Regions from separate parts of the Novosphingobium sp. 63-713 genome, predicted to be linked through region 2. Evidence: predicted binding sites of a transcription regulator. Region 2 holds the regulator's gene; each other region holds the start of a gene.

Region 1 (3,266 bases), on a different contig from region 2:
CGATGCTCGGCTTGGGCAGGCTCAGGCGCGTGCCATCGGCCTGCTGCTCGAACTGCATGAACACAAGGTTCCAGATCTCGATGAAGCGGTCGCCGTCTTCCTCCGGCGAACCCGGAGGGCCACCCCAGATGTGATCGCCATGATCGAAGAAAATCTCGCTGCAGGGCCCGCAAGGCCCGGTATCGCCCATCGACCAGAAATTGTCGCTGGTCGGAATGCGGATGATGCGATCTTCCGACAGACCCGCAATCTTCTGCCACAGGCCAAATGCCTCATCATCGGTGTGATAGACCGTGACCAGCAACTTGTCCTTGGCCAGCCCCCATTCCTTGGTCAGCAGCGTCCAAGCATGGGTAATAGCCTGTTCCTTGAAATAATCGCCGAAAGAGAAATTCCCCAGCATTTCAAAGAAAGTATGATGACGCGCCGTATAGCCGACATTGTCGAGATCGTTATGCTTGCCCCCGGCGCGCACGCACTTCTGGCTGCTGGTGGCACGCGGGATCGCTCGCGTCTCCAACCCCGTAAAGACGTTCTTGAACGGGACCATGCCCGCATTCGTGAACATCAACGTCGGATCGTTATAGGGCACGAGCGGCGCAGACGGCACCACATCATGGCCATTCGAGCCGAAATATTCGAGAAAGGAGCGGCGGATGTCGTTGGTCGAGATCATGGGGCTTGCCGATAAGCTACCAAAGGGCGGCGGACAAGCAGGAAGGCGCAATCATAGCCATCGTTTTTGCCGAACAGTGCAAGGTTTTGCCCAGTTTCTGCTGATTGTTCCCGCCCGCATCAAAAAAATCGGGGGCACGAGAGAGAAATTCGCCCGCGCCCCCGCCTGTTTTCAGCCTTCAACCGAAGGAATCACGCGTCATCTTCGGCCTCAGGCCCGACCATCATCTCGCCCGCCAGACCTTCGGTCTGCGCACGGATGGCGTTTTCGATGCGGTCACGAATCTCAGGATGCTCGCGCAGATAGTTCTTCGAATTCTCACGCCCCTGCCCGATCCGGATCGAATCATAGCTGAACCACGCGCCCGACTTCTCGACGATCCCGGCCTTGACGCCCAGATCGAGGATCTCGCCGATCTTCGAGATGCCTTCGCCATACATGATGTCGAATTCGACCTGCTTGAAGGGCGGCGCCACCTTGTTCTTCACCACCTTCACACGGGTCGCATTGCCGACGATATCGTCGCGATCCTTGATCTGGCCTGTGCGGCGAATGTCCAGACGCACCGAAGCATAGAACTTGAGCGCGTTACCGCCCGTCGTCGTTTCAGGATTGCCGTACATCACGCCGATCTTCATACGCACCTGGTTGATGAAGATCACCATGCAGCGCGAGCGGCTGATCGAACCGGTCAGCTTGCGCAGCGCCTGGCTCATCAGACGGGCCTGAAGGCCGACATGACTGTCGCCCATTTCGCCCTCGATTTCGGCCCGCGGCACCAGCGCGGCCACCGAGTCGACCACCAGCACGTCAATCGCGTTAGAACGCACCAGCGTATCGACGATTTCCAGCGCCTGCTCGCCCGTATCGGGCTGCGAAACGATCAGATTGTCGATATCGACGCCCAGTTTCTTGGCATAGACCGGATCGAGCGCATGTTCAGCATCCACAAAGGCCGCCGTCCCGCCGCCTTTCTGCGCCTCGGCAATCGCGTGCAAGGCCAGCGTGGTCTTGCCCGAGCTTTCCGGCCCATAGATTTCAACGATACGCCCGCGCGGCAAGCCGCCAATCCCCAGAGCAATATCAAGGCCCAGCGATCCGGTGGAAATCGCTTCCACCTGCATGGCTTCCTTGGCCCCCAGACGCATGGCAGAACCTTTGCCAAACGCCCGATCAATTTGTGCCAATGCGGCTTCCAGCGCCTTTTGACGGTCCATGCTGTCCTTGTCCTTGCCTTCCTGAATCAGCTTGAGTTGAGCTGCCACGTGCCGTCTCCTTGCTAAGGCGCTGTTGCCAAAGGTCAACACGGCATTGTGTATTCGATTTGTTCCAAAAGAACAAGGCCGGAACAAAATTATTCCAGCCGTCCCGCTCAGCCCTTTTTCCCCGCCCTTTTGGCCAGTACTCCAGCCACTTTTCCGGCAATCTGGTTTACGGAAAAAGGCTTAGGGATGAAATACATATTCACTATATCGATCTCGCGCCGCAACTGTTCCTCGGCATAGCCCGACATGAACAGCACCGGCAAATCGGGCTCAACCCCACGGATGGCGCGCGCCATGGCTGGCCCATCCATCACCGGCATCACGACATCGGAAACCACCATATCGAACATCGCGGCCCCCGAATCGCGCCGCGCCATCACCGCCTCGACACCCTCCTCGCCATCGCTGGCCGTGGTCACCTGATAGCCGGCGCGGCTCAGCGCCCTTTCGGCCACCACGCGCACCGCATCCTCATCCTCAACCAGCAGAATATCGCCGCCGCCTGCCCAGGCCGTTGCCTCCTCCAAAGGCCGCGCAGCCACCTCAGCCGCGCCATGATGGACCGGCAGATAGACCGTGAAGCGCGCGCCCGCCGCCACCCCGTCCTGCGCCGGAACATTATCGGCAAAGATGAAGCCGCCCGATTGTTTTACAATGCCATAGACCGTCGAAAGCCCAAGGCCGGTGCCGCGCCCCTGCTCCTTGGTGGTGAAAAACGGCTCCCAGATCTTGCCCAGAATATCGCCCGGAATGCCCCCGCCCGTGTCGCGCACGACCAGCGCCGTGTAATCGGCAATCGGCAGAATATCGCTGCCCATTGCACGCACATCGGCCGCCGGCACCCGCCGCGTGGCCAGCATCAGCGCCCCACTACCATCGCCGCCCACCTTACGCGAAGCTTCCTGCATCGCATCGCGCGCGTTGACCACAAGATTGACGATCACCTGCTCCACCTGCGTCGGATCGGCCCGCACCGCCCCCAGATCGCGGTCATGGCTGACCTCCAGCCGGATCTTCTCGCCAATCAGACGGCGCAGCATCTGCGTAATATCCGAAACAATATCAGGCAGCTGCAATACCTGCGGCCGCAAGGTCTGCTGGCGGCTGAAGGCCAGCAACTGCCGCGTCAGGCTGGCCGCGCGGTTCGAATTGGCGCGGATCTGCTGAATATCGTCATAATCGCTGTCGCCCGGCGTATGGCGCAACAGCATCAGATCGCATGTGCCGATGATCGCGGTCAGCACATTGTTGAAATCATGGGCCACCCCGCCCGCCAACTGCCCCACGGCCTGCATCTTGGTCGCCTGCGCCACCTGCCGCTTCAG
Region 2 (3,266 bases):
ACTGATCGAAAAGCGCGGCGGCAAATCGGGCCACTGGAAAGCGGAAAGATGAGCCGCGCGCCCCTGCCGCTGGACGAGGCGCAGGCGCGCGTCCTGGCGCTGGCCGGCCTGACGCAGGCGCAGGAGACGCCCATTGAGGCCGCGCTGGGCTGCTATCTGGCCGCGCCGCTGCTGGCCCGCCGCACGCAACCTGCCGCTGATCTGTCGGCGATGGATGGCTATGCGCTGGCGCCGGGCGATCTGGCGGGACCGTGGGATATTGTGGGCGAAAGCGCGGCGGGCCATCCCTTTGCGGGCGCGGTTCAACCCGGACAGGCGGTGCGCATTTCCACCGGTGCGCTGGTGCCCGAGGGCGCGGGCGTGGTGCTGTGTCAGGAAGACACCGCGCGCGAAGGCAATCACCTCACCCTGACCGGAACCCCGCCCAAGCCGGAGGGGCGCCACATCCGCCGCAAGGGTCTGGATTTCCGCGACGGCGACATGGTTCTGCCCGCAGGTACGCGGATCGGTGCGGCACAACTGGCGCTGGCGATTGCGGCGGGGCATGGCGCGCTCTGCGTGCGGCAGCGCCCGCGTCTGGCGATCCTCGACAGCGGGGATGAGCTAATCGCGCCGGGCCTGCCCTGCCCGCCCGACCGCCTGCCCGCCAGCAATGGCGCGATGCTGGGGGCGATGGTGGCCGGGCTGGCCGGGGAAGTGCTGCGTCTGGGGCCGGTGGCCGATGATCTGGACGCGTTGGACGCGGCGCTGGCGCGCGCGGGCGATGCCGATGTGATCGTCACCAGCGGCGGGGCCTCGGTGGGCGATCATGACCTGATCCAGCCTGCGCTGGCCCGCTGGGGCGCGCAGGTCGATTTCTGGAAGGTTGCGATCCGGCCCGGCAAACCCTTGCTGGTGGCCACGCGAGGGAAGCATGTGGTGATCGGACTGCCCGGCAATCCGGTGTCGAGTTTTGTCACCGCCCATCTGTTCCTGCTGCCGCTGCTGCGCGCGATGCAGGGCGCGGGCGATCCCCTGCCCCGCACGGCAATGGCGCATTTGACCGAGCCTCTGGGGCCGGGCGCGGACCGGCGCGAGTTCATTCGCGGATGGTGGGACGGTCGCGATGTGATGCCGCGCCCGATGCGCGATTCCTCGGCTCTTGCAGCAATGGCGGCCAGCAATTGCCTGATCGAACATGACGCCCATGCTCCCGCGATGGCGGCGGGCGACGCGGTGCGCATCCATTTGATCGAAAATGGCGGAAGCGCTTGACGAAAGGGTAATGGTTGCGTAATTGTTCCGCAATTGTTCACGCAACACCCCCGTTGGGAGGTTTCTATGCTCACCCGCAAACAGCACGAATTGCTGCGCTTCATCCAATCCAGCCTCGAAGAGTCCGGCGTCTCGCCCAGCTTTGAGGAAATGAAGGAAGCGCTGGATCTGAAGTCGAAATCGGGGGTGCATCGGCTGATCTCCGCGTTGGAGGAGCGCGGCTTTATCCGCCGCCTGCCCAACCGCGCCCGCGCGCTGGAGGTTTTGCGCCAGCCTGAGGATGTTACGCCCCCGGTCGGGACCAAGCCTGCCGCGCCGAAAAAGCCGGTTGAACTGGCCAGGTCCGCAGCGCCCGCGCCCGCCAATGATGTGATTGAAATCCCCCTGCATGGGCGGATCGCGGCGGGCGTGCCGATCGAGGCAATGGAAGGGCAGACAATGCTGCCGGTGCCTGCTGCGCTGCTGGGCGCGGGCGATCACTATGCGCTTGAGGTGTCGGGCGATTCCATGGTCGAGGCGGGCATTCTTGACGGCGATCTGGCGCTGATCCGCAAGACCGATATCGCGCGTGAGGGCGAGATCGTGGTCGCGCTGGTGCGCGGCGAGGAAGCGACGCTCAAATATCTGCGGCGTGAACGCGGCATGGTGCGGCTCGATCCGGCCAATGCGGCCTATGATCCGCAATATTATCAGCCCGGCGAGGTTCAGGTGCAGGGCAAGCTGGCCGGATTGCTCCGCCGCTATCACTGATCCAGCAATGTGACGGGAGGGGGCTCGATGGCTCCCTCCTGCGGTTTCAGACTGGGCGCGCGCCACCATGGATGCTGGCCCTGACTTTGCGCCACGGTGACGATCCGCCCCTGCGCCAGATAAAGCGCGAGGCCGCCGGTGCGATAGAGCAAAGGCTCATCGGCCCTCAGCAAGCGGGGGCGGCACGAAGGCGAAAGCGCCACCCGCGATACGACAATATCGACATAGGCGCAGGCCGCCGCCATCGCCCGCTCCTCCACCATACCGCCGCCCCGCGCGGCCAGAATGCGCCAGTCACGGCCTCCTTGCCGGATGGTGATGCGGCAAAAGCTCTCGTTGCATTCCGCGTCGCGCCATTGCTCGATAGGCATGGCCTCGCCGCTGGCGCCCATCGCCTCCTGCATCATGTCGCGGGCATAGGTGGAGCGGCCCTGTCCCAATATCAGCAATTGTCGGCTTTGCGGGTCGATCATGCCGAATTGGTGCCCATCGCCGGTGATGACCATATCGGGCGGCGTCAATAGCGCCAGCCACAGACATCCCACCACCGCCGGAACCAGCCCGAAGAGCCGCACATTGCCCCGCCAAAGCGCCAGCCACAGCATCCCCAGCACTATCAAACCATAGGCCCAGCCGCCCATCACCGGCAATTGCGCCACCGCATCGGGCCGCGCCGCCACCCATCGCGCCAGCGCCAGCAGCAGATCAAGCGACCAGCCGCACAGATGCCAGAAGGGCGCCCCCGCCCCGACCAGATCAAAGGCCAAGCCCGCCCCGATCAACGGCATGGAGACAAAGGTGGTCAATGGGATGGCGACCAGATTGGCCAGCGAGCCATAAATGCCCGCACGATGGAAATGGAAAAAGGCCACCGGCATGAGGGCCAGTTCGATCACCAGCCCGGTCAGCAACAGCATCGCCAGATCGCGCCCCAGCCGGATCCACCAGCCTTCAGGACGCCGGGCGAGAAAGGCCCGTACCGGCGCCGCCTCATGCAGGGCCACAATCGCCAGCACCGAGCCGAAACTCATCTGGAAACTCGGCCCTACCACCGCCTCGGGCCAGAGCAGCATGACGAAACCGGCCGCCAGCGCCAGCAAACGCACCGAAAAGGGCCGCCGCCCCGCCGCCATCGCCGCCAGAGCCAGCAGCGCGCCAAGGCAGGAACGCACCGTCGGCACCTCCGCCCCGGTCAGCAGCGTGTAGCCGACCGCCGCCAGCCCGCCCATCCCGCTGGCCAGCACGGGGAGGCGGACCCGTAA
Region 3 (3,266 bases), on a different contig from region 2:
TGGATCGCAACAATCGCCACCGCGCCAGCGAAAAGCGAGATCGCTTCCTGCACAAAACCGCGCAGAAAGCCGAAGGTGGCGGCAAGGCCGACCACCACAAGCACAAGAATATCAAATCCGGTCATAGCCCAAGGGGGTTATTCGTCCCCCACGATGCGGTCAACGAGATTTGGCAGCAGGTTGATGGCGCTGTGCCGCATTTCGGCAGGCGTTTCCCCCGAACCGCCGCTTTCCTCCGGCCCATAGGCCCGCTCAAACCCCAGCTTGGCCCCCTCGCGCAGGCGCAGGCCGCCATGGGCCACCGGGCGGATTTCCCCCGCCAGCGACACTTCACCAAACCATATCGCCCGCGCGGGCAAAGGCTTGTCCGCCAGCGCCGAAACCAGCGCCGCCGCCACGGCCAGATCCGCAGCCGGATCGGCCAGACGATAGCCCCCCGCCACATTCAAATAGACCTCGCAGGCCGAAAAATTCAGCCCGCAGCGCGCCTCCAGCACCGCCAGCAGCATGGCAAGACGCCCATTGTCCCAACCCACCACCGCGCGCCGGGGCGTGGCCCCCGACTGCAACCGCACGATCAGCGCCTGAATTTCCACCAGTACCGGACGTGTACCCTCGATGGCGGGGAACACCGCGCTGCCCGGCACCGGATTTTCGCGGCCCGACAGGAACAGCATCGAAGGATTCGACACTTCCTCCAAACCCTTGCCTGCCATGGCGAAAACCCCGATTTCATCGACCGGACCAAAGCGATTTTTCAGGTTGCGCAGGATGCGATATTGATGGCTGCGCTCGCCCTCAAAGGCCATCACCACATCGACCATATGCTCCAGCACACGCGGGCCCGCGATATTGCCGTCCTTGGTCACATGGCCCACCAGCACCAGCGCCGCGCCATTCTCCTTGGCATAGCGGATCAGTTCGAAGGCGCATCCACGCACCTGGCTGACCGTGCCTGGTGCGCCCTCGATCTGGTCGGAATGCATGCACTGGATCGAATCGATCACCAACAGCGCGGGCGCCTCCATCCCGCCCAGCGTGGTCAGAATATCGCGCACAGAGGTTGAGGAAGCGAGCCGAATCGGGGCACTCTGCAAGCCGAGCCGCTCAGCGCGCAGACGGATCTGGCCCGGCGCTTCCTCCCCGCTGATATAGACCGCCAAGCCACCGGCCTGCGCCACTCTGGCGCTGGCCTGAAGCAAGAGCGTCGATTTGCCGATGCCCGGATCGCCGCCCATCAAAATCGCGCTGCCCGGCACAAGGCCACCGCCCAGCGCGCGGTCAAACTCGGCAATCCCCGTGCTGCGCCGCACCAGCCGGTCATCGGCCTTGTCCAGCGGTTCAAACAGGATCGCCCGACCGCCGCTCGACAGATCATGCTTGGCCGAAAACACCGTCTGGGGCGCTTCCTCGCTCAACGTGTTCCATTCGCCGCAATCGACGCATTGTCCCTGCCAACGGGTGGTGACGCTGCCACAGGAGGAGCAGACGAAGCGGCGTTTCGGTTTGGCCATGGGACGCATCGTAGGGAGAACAAAAGGGGAAATCAAGGGAGGAAAGTGGGCCTCCGGCGGGCCAAGGGTCTCGACCCTTGGCAATTCCATTGTTGGGGTGGTGTTTCAGAGGCAACCGAGAGCCACACCAAAAATAAAACCTGCGGCGCCGTTATGCTGCGCCGCAGGTTTTAAAATTCAAACACCGCGCCAGCCCCAAAGGCCGAACCACAACGCGACTTAGACAATAACGGGATTGCAAAGGGACCGAGTCCCTTTGCCCGCCGGAGGCAAAAAGCCCCCAACCTTACTCCGTCAAATCGCTCCAGGCATCCTTTAACCGGTCAAAGAAACCCTTGGCCTCGGGACATTCCTCGCCCGTTTCGGTCGCCTGAAACTCGCGCAGCAATTCCTTCTGGCGCGCGGTCAGCTTGGTCGGCGTTTCCACCGCCACCTCAACCACCAGATCGCCCATCCCGCGCCCGTTCAGCACCGGCATACCGGCGCCGCGCTTACGCAATTGCTTGCCGGTCTGGATGCCTGCGGGAATGTCGATGACATGCCTGACGCCATCCATGCCGGGAATCTCGATCTGCCCGCCAAGAGCCGCCGTGGTAAAGCTGATCGGCGCGCGGGTCAGCAGCGTCGTGCTCTCGCGGTCGAACACCGGGTGGCGCTTAATGTGCAGGAAGATGTAGAGATCGCCCGGCGGCGAACCATTGGGCCCGGCCTCACCCTTGCCCGACAGGCGGATGCGGTTGCCATTGTCCACACCCTTGGGGATCGCGACTTCCAGCTTCTGGCGCTGATCGACGCGGCCTTCGCCATGGCATTTCTTGCACGGCTTTTCGATGACCTCGCCCCGGCCATGACAGGTCGGACAGGTCCGCTCGACCATGAAGAAGCCCTGCTGCGCGCGCACCTTGCCATGCCCGCCACACAGGTTGCAGCGGCGCTTGCCCGTGCCCGGCTCCGCGCCCGATCCCTTGCAGGGTTCGCAGCCCGTGGCCACCTCGACCTCGATTTCCACGGTCTTGCCATGGAACGCATCGTCCAGCCCGATTTCGAGATCATAGCGCAGATCAGCCCCGCGCCGCGCCTGTTGACGCCCTCCGCCGCCGCCAAAGGCGTTGCCGAAGATGCTCTCAAAAATATCGCCGATGTCGCCGAAATCGCCGCCGCCCTGAAAGCCGCCAGCGCCCGGTCCGCCGTTTTGAAACGCGGCATGGCCGAAACGGTCATAGGCCGCGCGCTTTTGCGGGTCCTTTAGGCAATCATAGGCTTCGCTGATCTGTTTGAACTTGGCCTCGGATTCCTTGCAACCGGGGTTGCGGTCCGGGTGAAATTTCATCGCCAGTTTGCGATAGGAAGATTTTAGCGTCGCCTCATTGGCATCGCGCGAAACTTCCAGCAGTTCGTAATAGTCGATTTCAGCCGACATTGCACATTTCCCCTGAAGAGAGGCCCGCCCCGTTCAGAGCGGGCCTCTTTCATCGCAACATCAGGCCTTCTTGTCGTCCACTTCCGAGAACTCGGCGTCGACCACATCGTCCTGCGCCGGAGCAGCGCCCGGAGAGGCCGCAGCAGCCTGTTCCTTCTCATAGATCGCCTGACCCATCTTCATGGCCTTTTCGGTCAGGGCCTGGGTCTTGGCGGTCATTTCGGCCGGATCATTGCCTTCGATGGCGGCCTTGGCATCGGCAATGGCGGCTTCGATTTCAGCCTTCAGCGAGGCGTCGATCTTGTCGCCATTTTCCGCCAGCTGCTGCTCGG

The links. Region 2 encodes LexA, which represses DNA repair genes until DNA is damaged. Its sites were predicted from a motif close to GTTCCNCNCTTGTTCT; they were not measured.
Region 1: the regulator LexA is predicted to act here: its motif matches at 2,011-2,026, upstream of recA (recombinase RecA).
Region 3: the regulator LexA is predicted to act here: its motif matches at 1,531-1,546, upstream of radA (DNA repair protein RadA).

What each region holds. Positions count from the first base shown of each region.
Region 1 is NZ_MKVS01000008.1:173,130-176,395, forward strand. It holds gene alaS (alanine--tRNA ligase) at 1-676, opposite strand, end outside; gene recA (recombinase RecA) at 868-1,941, opposite strand; gene BGP00_RS05980 (response regulator) at 2,049-3,266, opposite strand, start outside.
Region 2 is NZ_MKVS01000004.1:130,174-133,439, reverse strand. It holds gene moaC (cyclic pyranopterin monophosphate synthase MoaC) at 1-52, shown strand, start outside; gene glp (gephyrin-like molybdotransferase Glp) at 49-1,254, shown strand; gene lexA (transcriptional repressor LexA) at 1,321-2,004, shown strand; gene BGP00_RS00925 (ComEC/Rec2 family competence protein) at 1,998-3,266, opposite strand, start outside.
Region 3 is NZ_MKVS01000026.1:193,024-196,289, reverse strand. It holds gene BGP00_RS11595 (CvpA family protein) at 1-125, opposite strand, end outside; gene radA (DNA repair protein RadA) at 138-1,514, opposite strand; gene dnaJ (molecular chaperone DnaJ) at 1,801-2,934, opposite strand; gene dnaK (molecular chaperone DnaK) at 2,995-3,266, opposite strand, start outside.